DNA from 3 places in the uncultured Pseudosulfitobacter sp. genome. Region 3 is predicted to be linked to each of the others. Evidence: riboswitches for the same ligand, from Rfam matches in the RefSeq annotation. Region 3 holds a riboswitch; each other region holds the start of a gene.
The links. Region 3 has a riboswitch for cobalamin ahead of bluB (5,6-dimethylbenzimidazole synthase). Riboswitches for the same ligand answer to the same signal wherever they lie in the genome.

Region 1 (7,214 bases), on a different contig from region 3:
CCTCGACCTGTTTGCGCAGATTTACCATGCTGCGCACGGCGTTCAGCACGTTCGGCGTACCGCAGACCCAATCACGGTCGGTCAGCTCTCCGGCCATATAGGTGCCTTTCAGCGACGACAGGGCTGGGTGGTCCAGATTGTCCTCGGCGCGCGCGGCACCGGGATAATTGCGCCCTTGGACAATCACATCAGGGGCCAGCAGCACCAGCTGCTCCAGCGGCAGCACGCCAACCGACCCAAGGCCCACCTCTTCCGCGACATTGTCGAATCCGGCGGCAAACAGCACGTCACCCGCCAGCGAATGGCGGCCCGAGGAATAGTTGTTCACATATGTCAGTGCGGCGCGGGGGCGGTGGGCAGGTGTGGCGGAGAGCTCGGCAAGTTCGCTGTTGAAGGTGTCGATCAGGGCGGTGGCCTCAGCCTCGCGGCCCAGGGCGGTGCCCATCTGCGCCAACCGCTCGGGCACATCCGACAGCGCGCGGGCGGGGGCGAATTGCACCACTTCGATACCAAGGTTGCGCAACATGGAAATCGTCGCCATCGAGGTGAACGTGCCGGCCAGCACCAGATCGGGTTTCAGCAGATAAACTTCTTCGGCGCCCGATCCGTTCGCGGGCAGGGCGCGGGCCTGTTCGGAAAAAGCCGAATCCGTGTCCTCGTGTGACAACCGTGTGACCGACACCAGTTGACCGGGGGCGGCCATCAGCAACGCAAGCTGGTCGGTGCACAGGTTGATCGAGACCACCCGCTGCGGGGGGGCTGCCATGGCCGCAGCGGCGCTGACCAGCAGCGCCGCCAGGGATGTTATGAGATCAGAACGACGCACGGACGCCAAAGTAAATCGCGCGGTCAGAAGTGCCGTAGCCGTACGAGGTCTGGTATTGCTCGTTGGTCAGGTTCTCCAGCCGCACATAGCCTTCGGTGGTGTCGCTGAAGTCATAGGTCATGGAGGCGTTCACCACGGTGTAGTCGGGCATTGCATTGCCGCCGTCATTGGCGCGCCCTGCGACGTGGTTCAGCACCAGCTGGCCTGACAGCTTGTCGCTCAGGTCTGCCTCGACGCCAATGACAAAGTCGTGCTTGGGCACGCGTATCAACTGGTTGCCGCTTGAATCTTTGCCATCTGTGTAGGTGTACGAGCCGAACAGATCGGTGCCCGCCCCCAGCGCCACGCGGCCCGACAGTTCAAGGCCAGAAGTTCGCGATGCACCTTGCAACTGTTCAAAGCGCCCCGGAATCGGCCCAGTCCAGCCATCAGGATCAAAGTAGTCTATCAAGTTGTCGATTTCTGTGTAGAAGACGGTGGCCTTGATCTGTGCATCTTTGGCAAAGCGGTGTTCAACGCCAATCTCGGCGCTTCGGCTTTCTTCTTGAACCAATGACGAGTTGCCATAGAGAGGGTCGAACAACTCGTAGAGCGATGGCGCACGGAACCCGGTGCCAATGGACGCGCGCAGGGTGGTGTCCGCTGTGATGCGCCAGTTGGCCGCAAGACGGCCCGTGGTGAACCCGCCAAAGGTCGAGTGGTCGTCGTGACGAAGAGCAAAGCTCAGGTCCACATCCTCGGAGGCGGCATATTGTGCCTCGCCAAAGACCGACGCGATCTCGTAAGTGTTCTTGACTCCGTCGACGTCAGATTTTTCTTCGGTGTAGCTGGCGCCAAAGGCCAGATCAACCGCGCCCATCTGGGTCACGCCTTTGTAGGCGAGCTCGTTGCGGCGTCCATTGAAATTGCTATTGCCACCAGATTTATATTCGCGGTCGGTTTCTGAGTAATTCATGGAAAAAGTATGCTGAATTACACCGCCATCGACTTCAGCGTAAATGCGTGCGCCTTTCCGTGTAATAAGCGATAAATCGTCGGTATCTGTGAGGCCCGGATTGAAGCTGTCATATTCAGTTTCGCTATCGATGTAGTTCAATGCGAAACCAAGCTTGACAACATCGGTGGCCTGATGGGCACCCGTTAGAAAAAGCGTCGTGCCTTTATAACCGTCAGCTTCGTCGTTGCCATCATTTTCATCAGCCGCAGAAAACCCGTTGGTGTCGATATGGCTGAAGGTAAAGGCGAGCTCACCGCGCTCAGTTTTGGTCGCCACGCCAAATGTGGCGGAATAAGTGTCGTAGCTGCCTGCTTCGAAGCTATAGCGCAGTTGTGTTCCCATTTCGGTGGCACGCAGGGTGGTGATGTTGATCACCCCACCAATAGCCTCTGAACCGTAGATTGCTGATTGCGAGCCTTTCAGCACTTCGATCCGGTCGATACCCGCGGTGGTTAGGCTGCCGAATCCGAAAGATGTTTGCCCGCTGGAAGGGTCGGTCATGTCGATGCCGTCGATGTAGACGGGGATGTATTTGCCGGGCAGGCCACGGATGCGCAGCGTCGTGGTGCTGCCAAGGCCGCCATTGCCCGACACCGAAATGCCCGGCAAAGTGTCCAGCGTTTCTTCAACGCGCGCGCTGCTGCTCTTTTCGATGTCGTCCTGCTCGGCCACTTCGACCACAGTGCCGGTGCGTTTCGTCTCAACCGGCGTCTGGCTGGCCGAGACGGTGATCGTGCCCAGATCAAAGGCGTCATCCTGCGCCAGTGCAACGCGGGGCAGGGTGGCCATGGCCAGCACGGAGGCCGAAGCGAGTAGATGTTTCATAAAATTATCCCCTTACAGACGGGTCGGTTGGGTCCGGCCCTTTGGTCGTCGATATGGGAAAGGACAAAGCGCCTTCCGCCGGTGAAACGCCACCAAAGCGGTCAGGCCGCCGACACATACGCACCCCGCGCGTGTATCCGGGTGATCCCTTTGGCAGGTCTCCTGACTTGCGGGTCGATGCGGGGCCGCGCCTTCCCGGGGTTGATCCCCAGTGGCATGTGACGGCGGCGCTCACCGCTTACAGTTGCGGGGGCAGTCACGGATTTGGGGAAATTGCCCCGTACCGCGTTCCCTTTAACGACGAGTCACCCCGCCGAACCAAAGTAGGCGTGGCTTAGCCTGCGGATCGCTGCCGATCAAGTTGTGAATGCGACGCAGCAGGCGGGGCTTGCGTCAAACCGGCGTCAAAGGTGACTTGCAGGCGGCAGGGCAGGACGGTATCGGTTGGGTCTTGCCAGACCAGCCCTGACCGAAGGACGCGCCCCATGACCGACACCGCCACGAACCTTGAAAGCTACCGCGTGACCGCCGACGAACTGCGCCAGTTCATCGAGCGGATCGAACGTCTGGATGCCGAGAAAAAAGACCTTGCCGAACAGCAAAAAGAGGTGATGGCCGAAGCCAAAGGGCGCGGTTACGACACCAAGGTGATCCGCAAGGTCATCGCCCTGCGCAAGCGCGAGCCCGACGACATCGCCGAAGAAGAAGCGGTTCTGGAGATGTACAAAGAAGCGCTGGGCATGTCCTGACGCGGGGCGCGGGGCGCGCGATTGCTTGCCTCGCACCTGCTGCACCCTGTCCGTACCGGGACGGTGCACCTCTTTACTTGAATGCTTGCCGCCTTTGACCGGGCAGCGTAGCGTCAGGGGCGTGGTCAATTGTCGGCCACGGGGGGATTTTCATGCGACAGACCACCGGCTTTGCCGCGTTGCTTTGCGTCCTGTCAGGGATGTCATCACCGGCCCTGGCCTCCGAGGCTTGTGAGGTTGTCGCAACCGTTGCGGGCGCGGCAAGCGTGCCACTACATGCTGAACCCGACGAGAGTTCGGACCTTCTTCACGTTGTGCCCGTGGGAGATATTGTTCTTTACCCTCAACAGGATCTGGCTCCGGCGCAGTCGGAAAGCTGGCTGTGGGTGCGCCACGACAGCACACAACGCGACATCTGGCAAAGCGGCATCGCGGGCTGGTTGCGCGTTGAGAATGTGACAGATTGCGGCTGAGCGCGGCTGCGCCTAACCCTGGCCGTTCTCGAGAAACTGAGATGCGTCAAGAATGGTTTCCGCCAACCCGTCAAAGAAACGCGGCGACATGACATCAATCAAGCCCGAGGGCGCGCCCTCGGCCCTGGTCGGGCCTTCCGCGGCCTGTACCACGGCAAACATCGGTGTCTTGGCGCTCAGCAACTCACGATGGCTCGCGCCTGTGCCGTGCTTCAGGACATTGATCGCCAGGTAGTATTGGTGAAGCCTGTGGGCAAGATCGGCATGTCCGGCGGCCGACAACCGGGCTTCGACTTTGCGTGACAGCGGGCCGCGTTTGAAATGGCGCTGCATGCGTGCTTCGAACACGGTAAAGACATCGACGGCCGCCAATTCGATTGCGACCGTTTCAGATGTCACTTCTTCGATTTGCGCGCCCGACAGAGGCTGACCCTGCGCATGTTCCAGGATTGCCGAAATCCGGTCTTGTGACGCTTTCGCGGCAGTCAGTGCAGCGTTAACCAGTTCTGGCAGGGTCTGTGAGGATGTCATGGTGCGTCCTTGATAAGATTTGCTCTCCCAATAAGCTAAAATGTCGCCGAGGGTAGGCCAAATGTATCCGCCGGCTCTGCACAGTTTGCGGTCTTGGCAAGAGAAGAGGGGCTTGGCGATTCTCCCGCAAGGTTGGGCTGTGGCCACAGCAGGAGGGACATTTCGAAAGGAAGCGCCTTTGGCCCCGGTTTATGATGACATGCGCACGTATAAGAGCGCTGTGACTGCGCGAAAAATTACTGAGATTTAAGGAAAAATGGTGCCCCCACACGGACTCGAACCGCGGACCTACTGATTACAAATCAGTTGCTCTACCAGCTGAGCTATAGGGGCACTCGGGCGCTCGTTTACTGCGCTGTTACACGACGCGCAAGATGAAAATGCACTTGCTGATGCAGTTTATGTTTGGTGGTTTTCCCGACCGTCAAAAACGCTATAACAAACGCACGGGCACAGCCTTACAGGATCAGACACCCATTTATGCAGATTGTTCTTCATACAGGCGCGCACTTCACGGAAGAAGAGCGGTTGGTCAAATGCCTGCTGCGCAACAAGGAAGACTTTGCCGCCAAGGGCGTGGCCGTGCCCGGGCCTTCGCGCTATCGCAAATTGTTGCGTGATACGTTTGGCGCGATGCAGAACGCAGCACCCGCCGAAGGGGCGCGGGATGTTTTGCTGGATGCCATTCTGGACGCGGAAGATGCAGATCGTGTGATTCTGAGCCATGCGCATGTGTTCGGTGCGCCGCGCGCGTCGGTGCGGGGCGGGCTGCTTTATCCCAATGCGGCCGAGCGGATGGTGCAAATGAGCCAGCTTTTCCCGCATGACCAGATCGAGATGTTCACAGCGCTGCGCAATCCGGCGGCGTTTTTGCCCGCGGTGTTCCGTGCGTCACCGCATGAAAGCGTGGACGCGTTTCTGGGTGGGGTCGATCCGGCGGATGTGCGGTGGTCGGACATGCTGGTCGAAGTGCGTGCGGCCGCGCCCAACGTGAACATCACGGTGTGGTGCAACGAGGACACGCCGCTGATCTGGGCCGAGATCATCCGCGAGATGGCGGGGCTGGAGCACAACGAAAAGATCATCGGCGGCTTTGACGTGCTGGGTGACATCATGTCGCCCGAAGGGATGCAGCGGTTTCGCGGCTATCTCAAGACCCATCCGGCGATGACCGAGATCCAGAAACGCCGGGTGATCGCGGCGTTTCTGGACAAATACGCGCTGGAAGACGAGATCGAGGAAGAGCTGGACATGCCCGGCTGGACCGAGGATCTGGTTGACGAGCTGACCGAGGTCTATGACGACGACATGCTGCGCATCCAGCGGATGCCGGGGGTGACGCTGATCGCGCCCTGACAGAGCATGTTGTGGTTGAACCGGCGTTGACACGCGGCCAGTGTTCCCACACTCATGCGGCGAACAATTATGTTCGGCTTTGAAAACATGGACAAAAACACATGCGCAAACTTGCCTTGCCGCTGATCGCCGCACTGGCGTTGGTCGCCTGCGGGACATCGACACCGACATCTACATCGGCCCCCAAGAAACAGCCAACGCCGGAACAACGTGCGGAAATTGAAAAGGCCCGCGCCGATATGGTCGCGGCAGAATGCGCTCTGTACGCCGAGGCAAAGACGCGGCAGCCGGATTTCAAGATGCCGGCCCAGTGTCAGTCATAAGCCGCGTGTGAAAATGGCCGCTTGGGATGCAAGCGGCCATATGTTCTGCGGGGCGATGGGGGGCCTTGTCAGCGCTCTAACTGCGCCGCTGCCTGTGCCAGCGCTGTGATCCCGTCCCAGTCCCCCGCCAGCACCATATCCTTGGGGGCAACCCAGGACCCGCCTGCACAAACGACGTTCGGCAGGCTCAGGTAATCTGCGGCATTGGCCGGGCTGACGCCGCCCGTGGGGCAGAACATCACCTGCGGGATCGGCGCGCCGATGGCTTTGATCGCGGCCGCCCCGCCCGAGGCTTCGGCGGGAAAAAACTTTAGCATGGTGTAGCCGCGTTCCAGCAGGCGCATCGCCTCGGATGCGGTGGCGGCACCGGGCAGCAGAGGCAGGTCGGCCTCTTCGCAGGCGTCCAGCAGGCGGTCGGTTGCGCCGGGGGACACGCCGAATTGCGCGCCTGCGTCTTTGGCAGCTTGCACATCGGCAGGGGTCAGCAGGGTGCCGGCGCCCACGACGCCACCCGGAACGCCCGCCATCTCGCGGATCACGTCAAGGGCGGCAGGCGTGCGCAACGTCACCTCAAGCGCGGGCAGCCCGCCCGCCACAAGGGCGCGGGCCAGCGGCGCGGCGTGGGTGGCGTCGTCGACCACCAGAACCGGAATGATCGGGGCCATTTGCGCAATGCGCAGGGCGGCGGCGCTGGCGTCTTGGGGTGTCATCGTGTTTCTCCTGTTGTGTCTTAAACGACCACGGCAGCGCCGGTGTCGGCCCCGCCCACGTTGGCGCGGAACATGGCGAACAGCTCGCGGCCCACGCCGTTGCGGTTGCCGCTCAGGTCGGCAGTGGCGGGCGCGCGGTCTTCGATTCCTTCGGCCAGAACCTGAAGCGTTCCGGCCTTGGCGTCCAGCCGTATCATGTCGCCGTCGCGTACCTTGGCGATCAGCCCGCCGTCCAGTGCCTCGGGGCTGACGTGGATTGCGGCGGGGGTCTTGCCCGATGCCCCGGACATGCGCCCGTCGGTGACCAGCGCCACCTTTTGCCCGCGTCCTTGCATCACGGCCATCAGCGGGTTCAGCGCGTGCAGTTCGGGCATGCCGTTGGCCTTGGGCCCCTGAAACCGCACCACGATCACACAGTCGTCGG
Region 2 (7,214 bases), on a different contig from region 3:
TAGCTCAATTGGTTTGAATATGAGAAAATAACACAACATCTTGTGCGGCTACCACACTAGGAATGGTCGCCCATAGTTTCCCAAAAAACTTATCCACAGCGCCGCCGGATATCCCATGTTTCCCTTACGTTCTCAAGGGTCAGCGCCCATCGCCCGCTGAATCACCCCCGAATCTGCAAATCACGGCCCTGTGATTCGGAAGTCAGAGGTCATTTCCCAATCTCGTCCCATGATTTCCCACACCACCCGCGCCAGCCCACCCCGATCCCATGAAATCCCGCGGCTTGCGCATGAGATGTAGCGCGACATTGGAAAGTGCAGTGATTTACACAGAAACCTGCAGCAAAGTGTTTTGAGGGATGGTGGGGAGCGGGCGGGGCAGCGCCAGGCGCTCAAGTTCAGACCAGACACTTTAGCAATGACAGCTTGCTAAAACCCTCGCGCCCATAACGGATGCCAATTGCACGGCGGCTATGCGCTTGCGCGATGCAGGCCGCAAACACAGAAATTCACACAACGGTTCAAGATCGCCGCAACAAGATTAACTTTGATCCATGGGATCAGGTTTATGTGTAATCACCGCGTCGTTGACCGCAGGTCCGGCAAACCTGCTCTGGCATGCTTTTGCTCTGCCGCCAACGGTGCAGGCCAAACAGACAGGTTACCCGTGCTAGCTTACGTGCAAGACTTTTCATCGGAACCAATAGTCCTTTTTTCATTTACGCGCGGCGGATTTCCTTCTTCTCATCAAAGCTAAGACAAATGGCTTAGAGAGGCCTGCTCGTGAAAATGTAAATAAGGTTTCGAACGAGCCGTTATGAAGGATAGTAATCAATCCAAGACGTTAAACACGACACTCGCTACGTTATGGGTAGTCTCACATATCAGATGTATAGAAAAGGAGAATTCTTCAAAAAATCACCTTCTTGGCGATTAGTTTTGCCATGACGGTTAAATAATCGGTGTTTGCTAGATTTAGCCGCTTCCCTGAGCGTAATTAAAGCTTCGCCTATAAACAAAAAGACGATTTGGGCCAGGTGTTCACCTGGAAACGCCAGTTCACTGACGTAAAAATCCCTGATCAGCACCTGCGCCCGCGCGCCGCTGCCATCCCGCTGCTTGCCGATCCAATAAGTCGTCTGCACCGCCTCGATCGTGAACGCGGAGCTCTCCTTGACCTCGGGCAGATCATTCAGTGACGGCAAGAACTTTCCCTGACTCGCGGCAAGTTGTTCCGCCATCCTGAAATCATCACGGCTGAACATGGCCGTTGCGGGCATCCTTGCCCTGATCGGGCCAAAGCCTGGGGGCCATACCGATGTTGAAACTGGTGTTGTGATGCCCGCGCATGATGCTGGCGCTTGGCGTGCTGGGCGCGGCTTGCATGTATATAGAGGCAAACCGCGCCCAGGATTAGGCAAGCCTCAGGCCATGCCGCCGTCGATCAACCCCTTGGCGATCTTGGCATAGGCCTGCGCCATCGGTCCGTCGCCCGCGGCTACCGGTGTGCCATTGTCACCGGCCAGCCGCGTTTCCAGATCAATCGGCAAGGCCCCCAGCAGCGGCACACCCATCTTCTGCGCTTCGGTCGCCACGCCACCGGTGCCGAAAATCTCGTGCTGCGCGCCGCAGTCGGGGCAGATGAACATCGACATGTTTTCAATCAGCCCCAGCACAGGGGTTTTCAGCGTCTTGAACATGTCCAGCGCCTTGCGTGCATCAATCAGCGCCACGTCCTGCGGCGTGCTGACCACGATGGCCCCGGTCAGTTCGGATTTGGTGCACAGGGTCAGTTGAACATCGCCGGTGCCCGGCGGCAGATCGACCAGCAGCACGTCCAGCTCGCCCCACTGCACCTGCCCCAGCATCTGTTGCAGCGCGCCCATCAGCATCGGGCCCCGCCAGACCACGGCCTTGCCCTCTTCCATCATGAAACCGATCGACATCAGCGTAACGCCATGCGCGTGCAGTGGGATGATCGTCTTGCCGTCGGGCGATGCGGGGCGTTTGTTCACCCCCATCATGCGCGGCTGCGAGGGTCCGTAAATATCGGCATCCAGCAGCCCCACCTTGCGGCCCTGTTTGGCCAGCGCCACGGCCAGGTTCGACGACACGGTGGATTTGCCCACACCGCCCTTGCCCGAGCCAATGGCCAGAATGCGCTGAACCCCCGACGGCTTGGTCGGGCCGTCCTGCGGCTTGGGGTGGCCGCCGATCTTCAGGCTGGGCGGCGGTGTCGCGGGTTTGGCGGCGGGGCCGTGGGCGGTCAGGGCCACCTGCACGCTGTCCACGCCCGACACGGCGGCCACGGCAGCTTGCGCCGCTTCGCGGACCGGCCCCATGGCCTGCGCGGCCTCGGGCGTCGGTGCCTCGATGACAAAGCGCACGGCGCTGCCGTCGATCTGGATGGCACGAATCAAATCGCGGCTGATCAGGTCGCCGCCATCGGGCAAGGCGACTCGTTTCAGCGCGGCGGTGATCAGATCGTTTGTAAGTGTCATGTCATACCTCTTTTCACAGCCATTGTTGTGGCAGTTGCCGCCGCAGGTGCAACCCCTAACGGCGGTTTGCACAAGGCTTGGGCGCTTTGCAAAAATAGGTCAGTGCCCCCTATGCATTTGCTGCATGGCAGCATTGTTGATACGTCTATTGTGCAGGCGCAGCATTTCACTAAATTGAAGTCAACACGAACGCAAACGAACGCAAAACAAACATCCGAGGCACCGACGAACATGGCCTATCTGAACCAGACAACCACATACGCAAGCCTGACCGAGCGTCTGCTGGCAACCACAGCACGCCTGCTGGACGCCGCTGCGGCACGTCAGGCAAAACGCGCGGTCTACCGCACAACATTCAACGAGCTGGCAAGCCTGGGTGATCGCGATCTCGCTGATCTCGGCCTGCACCGCTCGCAAATCCGCCGGATTGCCACCGAGGCAGCCTACGGCGACAAGTAATACGAGTTCGGGCATTTTCACCTCCTCCCGGAAATGTCCGTCACGACGCGGCGGTATCTCTCCTCCTCCCTGATGCCGCCGCACCTTTTCCCCGATCAAACGGGGATACGACATCGCTGCCGGTCTTTCCTCCTCCCTGACCTGCGCAGTGACTAACGCGGCGACACCGCTCCTCCCTCAGGTGTCGCCGCACAGGATACCCCGGTCAAACGGGGGTTTGGATCGCCACTTGGGTCTCTCCTCCTCCCTGACCCGGTGGTGAACTAGGCGGCGGCCCTTCCTCCCAAGTGCCGCCGCACCTTCTACCCCGGTCAAACGGGGATACGGATCGCCACCTGGCCTCTCCTCCTCCCTGGCCCGGTGGTGAAAATACGCGGCGGTCTCTCCTCCCAGATCCCGTCGCACCCTAAAATTGTCGGGCCTCTCCTCCTCCCTGGTCCCGGCAATTGCAAAGGCGGCGGTCCCATCCTCCCGGGGCCGCCGTTTTTTTATGTTTGTGAGGGGGTTCGGAATGTGGTGTCGGCGCGCGGCGCGATTGGTCGCTGTGCGGGACGAAGCTGCCGTTAGAAATGGAATGCGAAGCCGCGCATCGTCGGGCCGTGGTGCGGCGATCCTGCTTCTGTGACTGGCACTTTATGGCAGCCAAGCACATCCAACCTGTCCGTCACGCGCAACAGCAACCAAATCGCCGTGCCGTGGGGCGGCCCGGCGATGCGCGGCGGCCTTCGGCCTTGATTCCGCGCGGGGGAAAGAGGAACAGGCTCGAACCGGACATTCAGAGCAAATCGCCCTAAGGGCTGCTTTGAGCCCCAAGGAGAGCAGACCTGTCGATCGGTTTCCCCAACCAAATCGCTTGTCGAAAACCACTGCTGGCTCACGCTGACAACAGGTGAGGGTTACGCAGTGCCAAACCGCTTAATGCACCATCCGACGCCCCGCAGCCCCACCCCGGCGCTGTGGCGTCGGAATGTGATGCGTCGCCGCTGCGATATGATCCAGAAAAGCGCTGACCGCAGGGCCGGGGTTGTCATCCTCCCAATGCGCCAGCACATCGCGCGCCGCCTGTCTGGGCCGCACGTCCTGCGGCAGGGTAAACACCCATTCCAGAAACCCCGCCCGCGCCGCCGCATCGCCGTCGGCACCGGCATTGTCCAGATCGGCAAGCCCTGCCACGATCCTTGAAAACATCTGTCGTCCTTTCCCGTCACGCCCCGTGACGTATTCCATTGGACGGATGGTTCGGGAAGGGCAGCACGGGAACAGACCTGTGCACAGCCGCCTCCATCGCCACCCGCGATTCACGTAACACCAAGGCTGGTTTCCGGGCTTGGGGCGGGCGGCCTTGCGGCCTGCGACGGGCACCTTCCCGGGGACTGTCCCCAGTGGCCTTGCCCGTTGCATCCCACCCTCACCGTTGCGGGGGCAGCGCCGGCATCTCACCGGCTTCCCAATTCTCCGCCCGTGGGCGGCACCTTGGACGTTCAGATTAGAAGTGCAGCCGATTCACAGCAAGTGCAAAGACGGCAGCAAGCGGCTGTTTGCGACGTGCCCTGGGGTCATGCCCTAAAACGGAATATCGTCGGTGCCGGTGATGAACTTTGACACGACCTTTTTCAGCCCCGCCTTTTCAAACGCGATCTCCAGCTTGTCGCCCTCGATCCCGACAACCGCGCCATAGCCGAACTTCTGGTGGAACACCCGTTCACCGACGGTAAAGCTGCTGACGGCGCTGGCGTCGATGGTGGTGTTGCGGCTTTCGCGGGGCTGGCTGACCGACCGGTCCTGACTGCGCGCCTGCAACCGCCGCCATCCGGGCGAGTTGTAGACATTGGCATCGGCCGCAGCATCGTGCAGGCGGGATTTGACCTCGGCCATGCCGGCCGCACCGTAATTGCCACCGTGCAGCCCCGGCGGGGTCAGCACATCGACGTGGTCGGCGGGCAATTCGTCGATAAACCGCGACGGCAGGGCCGACTGCCACTGACCGAACACGAACCGGTTCGACACGAACGAAATCGTGCACACTTCCTCGGCGCGGGTGATGCCGACATAGGCCAGCCGCCGCTCTTCCTCCAACCCCTTCAGCCCGCTTTCATCCATTGACCGTTGCGAGGGGAACAGGCCGTCCTCCCAGCCGGGCAGGAACACCATGGGAAATTCCAGCCCCTTGGCCGCGTGCAGGGTCATGATGCTGACCTTGGCGCCCTCGCCTTCCTGCTCGTTGTCCATGATCAGGCTAACGTGCTCCAGAAACCCTTGCAGGTTCTCGAAATTGTGCAGCTGGTTGATCAGCTCCTTGAGGTTCTCCAGCCGCCCCGGTGCCTCGGGTGTCTTGTCGTTCTGCCAGTGGGCGGTATAGCCGCTGTCGTCCAGAATCACCTCGGCCAGTTCGATGTGGGTATAGTCCGGCGCGGTGTCGGTTTCGGTGTCCACCACGCTGTCGTCATCGTCCAGAACGCGGGTGCCGTTCGACCGCAGCATCGCGGACCAACGGTCGATACCCTCGACCAGCTTGCGCAGCTCGGCACCCCCCTTGCCCTTAATCAGCCCTTGTTCAACCGCAATCCGCGCGCCTTCGACCAGGTTCACACCATTGGCCCGCGCCGTGATCTGGATCGTCTGCTGCGCCTTGTCGCCAAGGCCGCGCTTGGGCGTGTTGACGATACGTTCAAACGCCAGATCATTGTCCGGCGACACCACGACACGGAAATAGGCCATCGCATCGCGGATTTCCAAACGCTCGTAAAAGCGCGGGCCACCGATCACGCGGTAGGGCAGCCCGATGGTCAGGAACCGGTCCTCGAAGGCGCGCATCTGGTGCGAAGCACGGACCAGGATCGCCATCTCGTCCAGGTTCATCGCCCGCAGGCCACGGGTGCCACGCTGCGCCGCCTCGATCTCCTCACCGATCCAGCGGGCCTCTTCCTCGCCGTCCCAATGGCCGATCAGGCGCACCATCTCGCCCTCGGTCTCTTCGGTCCACAACGTCTTGCCCAGCCGGTCCGAGTTGCCCGCAATCACGCCAGACGCTGCCGCCAGAATATGCGGGGTCGAGCGGTAGTTCTGTTCCAGCCGCACCACATGCGCGCCGGGAAAATCCTTTTCAAACCGCAGGATGTTGCCCACCTCGGCCCCGCGCCAGCCATAGATCGACTGGTCGTCGTCGCCCACGCAACAGATGTTCTTGTGCCCGCCCGCCAGCAGCCGCAGCCAAAGGTACTGGGCGACGTTGGTGTCCTGATATTCGTCCACAAGGATGTATTTGAACCAGCGTTGATACTGTTCCAGCACATCGGGGTGCTTTTGAAAGATCGTGACCATGTGCAACAGCAGGTCACCGAAATCCGTGGCGTTCAGGTCGATCAGCCGGCGCTGGTATTGCGCGTACAGCTCGACACCCTTGTGATTGTAGGCCCCCGCATCCGCCGCCGGGATCTTGTCCGGCGTCAGCGCGCGGTTTTTCCATGCATCAATGACCCCGGCCAGTTGCCGCGCGGGCCAGCGTTTGTCGTCAATGCCCGCCGCACTGACCAGTTGTTTCAACAGACGCAACTGGTCGTCCGTGTCCAGAATGGTAAAGTTCGACTTCAACCCCACCAGTTCCGCGTGCCGCCGCAGCAGCTTGACGCAGATGGCGTGGAAAGTGCCCAGCCACGGCATGCCTTCGATCTGCTGGCCCAGCATCTGGCCCACGCGGTTCTTCATCTCGCGCGCGGCCTTGTTGGTAAAGGTCACGGCCAGCACCTCGTTCGGGCGTGCGCGTCCCGTCATCAGCAAATGGACGATTCGCGCCGTCAACGCGCGGGTCTTGCCGGTGCCCGCCCCTGCCAGCATCAGCACTGGGCCGTCCATCTGTTCGACAGCGGCCCGTTGCGCAGGGTTCAACCCGTCCAGATAGGGTTGCGGGCGCGCGGCCATGGCGCGGGCGGACAGCGAAGCGCCTTCAAAGGCGTCCATTTCATCGAAACTGCTCATGTGGCCCGATATACAGGTCCCGCGTCCCGAGGGAAAGGGTGTTCCACGGATGTTCTCATTGCAGACCCCGCACGGAACGCCCCGCCTGCACGGACGCCCTGTCCGGCTTTGTTCCGTCCCGACCGCTATGGGCGCGCCTGTCAAATGCCCCGATCTGCGTCAGCCCTGCTGAGTCTGTGCGCTAACATGTCAGAGAGCAGACCGGATGCGCCGCAAACGCGCCGCTGAGCGGTGTCATTGGGTTGTAACAGTCGCATAATTTGACCTACACCCTGCGTG
Region 3 (7,214 bases):
CGGCGCATTACATCATGACGCCCGAACATGATTATGATCTGGAGCTATGCCACCATCTGCTGAACCGCGAGTTTGCCTTTGCGGGGCTGATCGGATCGGCCACCAAATGGGCGCGGTTTCGCAGCCGTCTGACGGCGCTGGGTCACGCCCCTGCCCGAATTGACCGCATCACCTGCCCCATCGGCGATCCGGCCCTTGGAAAACATCCCAAAGCCATTGCCGTGGGTGTGGCCGCACAGCTACTAATGGCGCGCAAGCCTTTGCCCGCCCTGACGAAAGAGACCGCATGACAGCCCTTCTGGACCTTTCCGGCGTGACCAAAGCCTATCCGGGCGTGGTGGCCAATGACAGCGTGAGCCTGACCATCCAGCCGGGCGAAGTGCACGCGCTGTTGGGCGAGAACGGCGCAGGCAAATCGACGCTGGTCAAGATGATCTACGGGTTGGTCAAACCCGACGCAGGGCAGATGGCGCTGAACGGGACGGGCTTTGCCCCTGCTGATCCGCGCGCGGCGCGGGCGGCGGGCATCGGCATGGTGTTTCAGCATTTTTCGCTGTTCGACGCGCTGACCGTGGCCGAGAACATCGCGCTGGGAATGGAAAACGCGCCGCCGATGCGCCAGCTTGCGGCACAGATCAAGGCGGTGTCGGAAACCTATGGCCTGCCGCTGGCGCCGCACCGGCTGGTGGGGGATCTGTCGGCGGGCGAACGGCAGCGGGTCGAGATCATCCGCTGCCTGCTGCAAGACCCCAAGTTGCTGATCATGGACGAACCCACCAGCGTGCTGACCCCGCAAGAGGTCGACATCCTGTTCACCACCCTGCGCAAGCTGTCGGCCGAGGGCACGGCGATCCTGTATATCTCGCACAAGCTGGAGGAAATCCGCAGCCTGTGCGATGCGGCGACGATCCTGCGATTGGGTAAGGTCGTGGGGCATTGCATTCCGCGTGACACGTCGGCCGCGGACATGGCGGAAATGATGGTGGGCAGCGCGCTGAAGCCGCCGCAAAAGGCCGCCGGACCCGTGGGCGATGTGCTGCTGGAGCTGCGCGGGCTGTCGTTGCCGCCGGCCTCGGACTTTGGGATGCCGCTGCGCGAGATTTCGGTTTCGGTGCGCGCGGGCGAGGTGCTGGGCATTGGCGGTGTCGCGGGCAACGGGCAGGACGAATTGCTGTCGGCCCTGTCGGGCGAGGTGCAAGTGCCTGGCGGAACTGTGTTTTTCAAGGGGGGCGACATGGGCCGGTTGGGGCCGAACGCGCGACGCGCGGCGGGCTTGCTGACCGCGCCCGAGGAACGGTTGGGCCATGCCGCCGCCCCCGATATGTCGCTGACCGAAAACGCCATGCTGACCGGTGCCGCGCGCCAGGGGCTGGAGCGCAACGGGCTGCTGAACTGGGGCGCGGCGCGCAGCTTTGCCAACCAGATCATCGCCGATTTCGACGTGCGCACGCCGGGACCGGGCAACGCGGCGCGGTCCCTGTCGGGGGGCAACTTGCAGAAGTTCGTGATCGGGCGCGAGATATTGCAACGGCCCGAAGTTCTGGTGGTGAACCAGCCCACCTGGGGTGTCGATGCCTCTGCCGCCGCCGCGATCCGGCAGGCGCTGCTGGATCTGGCCGAAGGCGGTGCTGCGGTGATCGTGATTTCGCAGGATCTGGACGAGCTGATGGAGATTTCAGACAATTTTGCCGCCCTGAACGAAGGACGGCTGAGTGCGGTGCGCCCCGCAGCAGGGCTGACGGTGGCCGAGATCGGTCAGATGATGGGCGGCGCACACGGGATGGAGGTGGCCCATGTGTGACCTTTGGATATTTGGCCGACCGGCCCTTCGGGGCGCGGTTATTTTGCAAGATGAAGATGGGGGCCGCGCATGATCAGGCTTGAGAAGCGGCCACAGCCAAGCCGGGCGATGGCGCTGGCCACGCCGCTGTTGGCGGTGCTGGCGACGATGGTCTTTGGCGGGCTGCTGTTTGCGGTGCTGGGCAAGGACCCGCTGCAATCCATCCTGACGATTTTCTGGCAGCCGCTGTTTGGAGAGTTTGCGTTTTATTACCGCCCGCAACTGCTGGTCAAAGGCGCGCCCTTGGTGTTGATCGCCATGGGGCTGGCGCTGGGGTTTCGCGCGGGCATCTGGAACATCGGAGCCGAGGGGCAGTACATCATCGGTGCGATCTGCGGAGCGGCGGCGGCACTGGCGTTCTATCCGCTGGACGCATGGTGGATTTTCCCGCTGATGGTCCTGTGTGGCGGCCTGGGCGGGTTCCTGTGGGCGATGATCCCGGGGCTGTTGAAGGTCAAGTTCGGGACCAATGAAATTCTGGTCAGCCTGATGCTGGTCTACGTGGCCGAGCAGCTTTTGTCGTCGATGTCCCTGGGGTTGCTGAAAAACCCCGAAGGCTATGGCTTTCCGGGTTCGCGGAACCTGCAACAATATGCATCCGCTCATAACGCAGAGATCATCGCCGGATCGGGGATGCATTGGGGCGTTGTGGCCGCGCTGATTGCGGTGATATTCGCCTATGTTCTGCTGACGCGGCACCGGCTGGGTTTTGCCATTCGGGTCACGGGTGAAGCGCCGCGGGCGGCCAAGTTCGGCGGTGTGAACCCCGCGCGGCTGGTGCTGTTCTGTCTGGGCGCGTCGGGGATGCTGGCGGGGCTGGCCGGCATGTTCGAGGTCGCGGGACCAGCGGGCCAGATCACCATCGACTTTAACGTGGGCTATGGATTTACCGCGATCATCGTGGCCTTTCTGGGCCGGTTGCATCCCATTGGCATTCTGCTGGCCGGTGCGTTGATGGCGCTGACCTATATCGGCGGTGACATTGCACAATCGCAGCTTGGCCTGCCCGCTGCCGCCATTCAGGTGTTTCAGGGCATGTTGTTGTTTTTCCTGTTGGCGCTGGATGTGCTGACCAACTACAGGCTGCGTTTCGGCGCGGCAGAGGTGGCGTGATGGACCTGTCAGTAATCAATCCGATCCTTTTGCTGGCCGCCCTGATGAGTGCGGCCACCCCGATCCTTCTGGCCGCCACGGGCGAGCTGGTGGTGGAACGTGCGGGCGTTCTGAACCTGGGCGTCGAGGGGATGATGATCGTCGGCGCCATCGCGGGCTTTATCGTGGCGGTGAACACCGGATCGCCCGCGCTGGGGTTCATCGGGGCGGCGGCGGGCGGTGCGGTGCTGTCGCTGTTGTTCGTGTTCCTGACACAGGTGGCGCTGGCCAATCAGGTGGCGTCCGGCCTTGGGCTGACCCTGTTCGGGCTGGGGCTGTCGGCGCTGATGGGGCAAAGCTATGTGGGGGTGAAACCGCCGCGCATGGCCGATCTGGACCTTGGCCCGCTGAGCGATATTCCGGTGCTGGGCCGCATTCTGTTCAGCCATGATGCGATGGTCTATATCGGGCTGCTGATCGTGCTGGGCGTCTGGGCGGGCCTGAAATACACCCGCGCCGGTCTGGTGTTGCGCGCCGTTGGGGAAAACCACGATGCGGCGCATGCACTGGGCTACAAGGTCAAACGCATCCGCATGGCCGCCATCCTGTTCGGCGGGGCCTGTGCGGGGTTGGGCGGGGCCTATATTTCGCTGATCCGCGTGCCGCAATGGACCGAAGGCATGACCGCCGGCGTCGGCTGGATCGCATTGGCGCTGGTCGTCTTCGCCTCGTGGAAGCCGTGGCGCGTTTTGCTGGGCGCCTATCTTTTCGGCGGCATCACCCAGTTGCAGTTGAATCTGCAAGGCGCGGGCGTTGCCATTCCTGTCGAGTATCTGGCAATGTCACCCTACATCGTAACGATCATCGTTCTGGTGATCCTGTCTGCTGACAAATCCCGCGCACCGGGTTCTCTGGGGCGCATTTTCCATGCCTCGCACTGAGGCCAATAAACCGGGGAGTATAACACTCATGACCTTCACCAAACTGATGGCCACGGCGGCCTTGACGCTGGGCCTTGCCACGGGCGCTTTTGCCCAGGACAAGACCAAGGTCGGCTTTGTCTTTGTCGGCCCCGTCGGCGACGGCGGCTGGACCTACGAGCACAACCAAGGGCGTCTGGCCCTGGAAGAAGAGTTCGGCGACAAGGTCGAAACCGTCTACGTGGAAAGCGTGGCCGAAGGCCCCGACAGCGAACGCGTTATGACGCAGATGGCGCTGGACGGTGCCGATCTGATCTTTACCACGTCGTTCGGCTACATGGACCCGACCATCAACGTTGCGGCCAAATTCCCGAACGTGAAGTTCGAGCACGCCACCGGCTACAAGCGCGCTGACAACGTTTCGACCTATTCGGCCCGCTTCTATGAAGGCCGCGCCATTCAGGGGCATATCGCCGGTGCGATGACCAAATCGAACATCGTCGGTTATATCGGGTCGTTCCCGATCCCCGAAGTGATCCGTGGCATCAACTCGGCCTATATCCATGCCAAGAAGGTTAACCCTGACGTCCAGTTCAAGATCATCTGGGCTTACACATGGTTTGATCCGGCCAAGGAAGCCGACGCCGCCAAGGTTCTGATCGAACAGGGCGCAGACGTGATCCTGCAACACACCGACTCGACCGCTCCGCAGGCTGCGGCGCAAAAAGCGGGCAACGTGATCACCTTTGGTCAGGCATCCGACATGGGGCAATACGCGCCCATGCCGCGCGTGTCCTCGATCATCGACAACTGGGCACCCTATTACATCGCCCGCACCAAGGCCGTGATGGACGGCACTTGGTCCTCGACAGAAACATGGGACGGTATTGGCCCGGGCATGGTTGGCATCGGCGAGATTTCGGACGCGGTTCCCGCCGAGGTCAAAGCCGAGGCGCTGGCGCTGAAAGACCAGATCGCATCGGGTGAATACCACCCCTTCACCGGCCCGCTGAAAAAGCAGGACGGCAGCGATTGGCTGGCCGAGGGTGAAACGGCCGATGACGGCACGCTGGCTGGCATGAACTTTTATGTCGAAGGCATCGAAGGCGACATTCCGCAATAAGCGCGGCTGACATCTGAATTTGAAAGGCTCCGGCAGCGTCCGGGGCCTTTTTTCGTCTGTGGGGCTTTTGTTCGTCGGCAATTTCCGTGCATCCTGCCCCTGTCTGGTGCCCGCCTGTCGGGAGAATCGGGAAGCCGGTGAAATTCCGGCACGTGCCCAACGCTGTAAGGGGGATGGCCTGCTGCACATGCCACTGGATCACTCCGGGAAGGCGCAGGGGGCCAGGCGATCCCAAGTCAGAAGACCGGCCAGACAGCACGGTGTGCCCCGCGTGGACGGCAGGGTGGCCGCATATACGTGTTGTTGGGGACCAAACAATGACGACATCCACCGCGCTGGCGCAGGCCGCGCCCTTTTCCACCGCTGAACGAGACGCCGTTTACAAAGCGATCCACACGCGCCGCGACGTGCGCGACCAGTTTCTGCCCGATCCGGTGGCGGATGACGTGTTGCGCAGGCTGCTGGAGGCGGCGCATCACGCGCCGTCGGTCGGCCTGAGCCAGCCGTGGAATTTCATCGTGATCCGCGCGCAACAAGACCGCGATCGCGTCTGGCGGGCCTTTCAGCAAGCCAATGCCGAGGCCGCCGAGATGTTCGAAGGGACCCGCCGCGAAACTTACACATCGCTGAAGCTGGAGGGCATCCGCAAGGCGCCGGTCAACATCTGCGTCACCTGCGACCGGTCGCGGGGCGGCAAGGTGGTGCTGGGGCGCACGCACAATCCGAACATGGATGTCTACAGCACCGTCTGCGCGATCCAGAACCTGTGGTTGGCCGCGCGAGCCGAGGGGATCGGCATGGGCTGGGTCAGCATCTTTCGGGATGCGGACCTGCGGGCCATTCTGGGCATTCCCGACCGGATCGAAATCGTGGGCTACCTGTGTCTTGGCTATGTCGACGAGCTGTATGACCGCCCCGAGCTGGAGGTCAAAGGCTGGTCGCGCCGTCTGCCGCTGGAAGAAATGATATTTGACGGCAGATGGCAGGGTGAGCCTTGAGCCTGTGTTGGCGACAGTCAGGCCCCGGGTGTGCCGGGGCCTGATGCGGTCAGAGTAAGCGGCTCTAATGTGCCATCATATCCGCCGCAATCTGGTCGCCGGTTTTGTCGGACGGGTAGTAGGTGGGCCAGTTGGTCACCTCGTCCAGCAATGCGGCGCGGTCGTCGCCCCAATACAGGTGATAGTGCCCTGCCGTTTGGGGGGCGATGGCGTGGTCGCTGAACTGGATGAACGCGGGCGCCTGCGCGTCGCCTGCGACCTTTTCAAAGATGTAGCGCACGCCGCGGTTGCCTGCCTTGTAGGTCAGAACCTCGTAGCCATCATCGGCATAGGTGCCGCCAAAGGTCACGTCGTTTTGGGTAAAGGTCACGGTGTCGCCGTCGATCACAATACGGTCCACGTCGGTTTTATAACCCGTCTCGTAGGTGACGCGATGGTCGGCGGCTGATTTGTCGCCGCTTTCGGCCTTGTGCTGCATGACCGGATCCAGCGTGCCGTTTTGCAGCAGCGGGTAGACCGATTGCCAGTCGCCCTGCCAATCCGCGAGCGTGCGCGCGGCAATCTGGCTGTCGTCAAAATGACCGTGATAGATGTCGTCTGCGCTGTGGTCGTGGCTGTGTGCATGATCGTGTGCGGCGTGATCGTGACTGTGTGTCTTTGTTTCTGCCCGCGCCAGCGGGGCGCACAAAACCAAGGCCCCAAGGGCGGTTGCGGCGATGTGCGTTGAGAACGACAGTTGCATCATTTGTACCTCTCTTAAGTGATGAGGCCGCACCTATGTCATGATTCGTAACGTTATAACATATCCCAAATTAGAAGGCGGTGATATTTCGCTTGGCCTCTGCGCGGTCACCCCTTGGGCAGTGTCAGCGCCAATGCGGGCCAGTCGCGCAAGAACCCATCGCGGGTCAGGTTGCCCGGTGATCCGTCCTGCCGCGTGGTGGCCTTGGACAGCGTGGCAAAAACCATTATCCGTTCGCCCTTTTGCGCCCAACCGACGAACCAGCCCCATCCGGCAGCGCGGTCAAACGACCGGTCCGCGCGGCGCGGAAAGGCGGTGCCGGTTTTGCCCTTCACCTGCCAGCCGTCCACCTTTCGTGTTTCGACCGTCGCGCGGGTCAGCGCCATCGCACGCGGGGTGGCAGGCAGCGTATCGGCCACCAGCCCGCGCAGGAATGCCACCTGCTCGCGCGGGGATACTTTCAACGAAGACGCGATCCATGCGCGTTCCAGCCCGTTGT

Region 1: linked by a shared signal. The riboswitch ahead of AAC077_RS01395 (TonB-dependent receptor) and the one ahead of bluB (5,6-dimethylbenzimidazole synthase) in region 3 are both predicted to bind cobalamin.
Region 2: linked by a shared signal. The riboswitch ahead of AAC077_RS06400 (hypothetical protein) and the one ahead of bluB (5,6-dimethylbenzimidazole synthase) in region 3 are both predicted to bind cobalamin.

What each region holds. Positions count from the first base shown of each region.
Region 1 covers NZ_CAXBJW010000001.1:275,396-282,609, forward strand. The annotation lists gene AAC077_RS01390 (ABC transporter substrate-binding protein) at 1-826, opposite strand, end outside; gene AAC077_RS01395 (TonB-dependent receptor) at 813-2,648, opposite strand; cobalamin riboswitch at 2,783-2,986, opposite strand; gene AAC077_RS01400 (DUF2312 domain-containing protein) at 3,134-3,397, shown strand; gene AAC077_RS01405 (hypothetical protein) at 3,550-3,870, shown strand; gene AAC077_RS01410 (hypothetical protein) at 3,883-4,401, opposite strand; tRNA gene AAC077_RS01415 (tRNA-Thr) at 4,659-4,734, opposite strand; gene AAC077_RS01420 (hypothetical protein) at 4,882-5,757, shown strand; gene AAC077_RS01425 (hypothetical protein) at 5,859-6,080, shown strand; gene eda (bifunctional 4-hydroxy-2-oxoglutarate aldolase/2-dehydro-3-deoxy-phosphogluconate aldolase) at 6,149-6,790, opposite strand; gene edd (phosphogluconate dehydratase) at 6,811-7,214, opposite strand, start outside.
Region 2 covers NZ_CAXBJW010000001.1:1,286,720-1,293,933, forward strand. The annotation lists gene AAC077_RS06380 (hypothetical protein) at 885-1,265, opposite strand; gene AAC077_RS06385 (hypothetical protein) at 1,252-1,386, opposite strand; gene AAC077_RS06390 (Mrp/NBP35 family ATP-binding protein) at 1,425-2,501, opposite strand; gene AAC077_RS06395 (DUF1127 domain-containing protein) at 2,613-2,960, shown strand; gene AAC077_RS06400 (hypothetical protein) at 3,876-4,148, opposite strand; cobalamin riboswitch at 4,255-4,451, opposite strand; gene AAC077_RS06405 (UvrD-helicase domain-containing protein) at 4,524-6,935, opposite strand.
Region 3 covers NZ_CAXBJW010000007.1:19,046-26,259, forward strand. The annotation lists gene xdhC (xanthine dehydrogenase accessory protein XdhC) at 1-290, shown strand, start outside; gene AAC077_RS15355 (ABC transporter ATP-binding protein) at 287-1,801, shown strand; gene AAC077_RS15360 (ABC transporter permease) at 1,871-2,953, shown strand; gene AAC077_RS15365 (ABC transporter permease) at 2,953-3,873, shown strand; gene AAC077_RS15370 (BMP family ABC transporter substrate-binding protein) at 3,902-4,975, shown strand; cobalamin riboswitch at 5,063-5,243, shown strand; gene bluB (5,6-dimethylbenzimidazole synthase) at 5,293-5,973, shown strand; gene AAC077_RS15380 (metal-binding protein ZinT) at 6,038-6,715, opposite strand; gene blaOXA (class D beta-lactamase) at 6,823-7,214, opposite strand, start outside.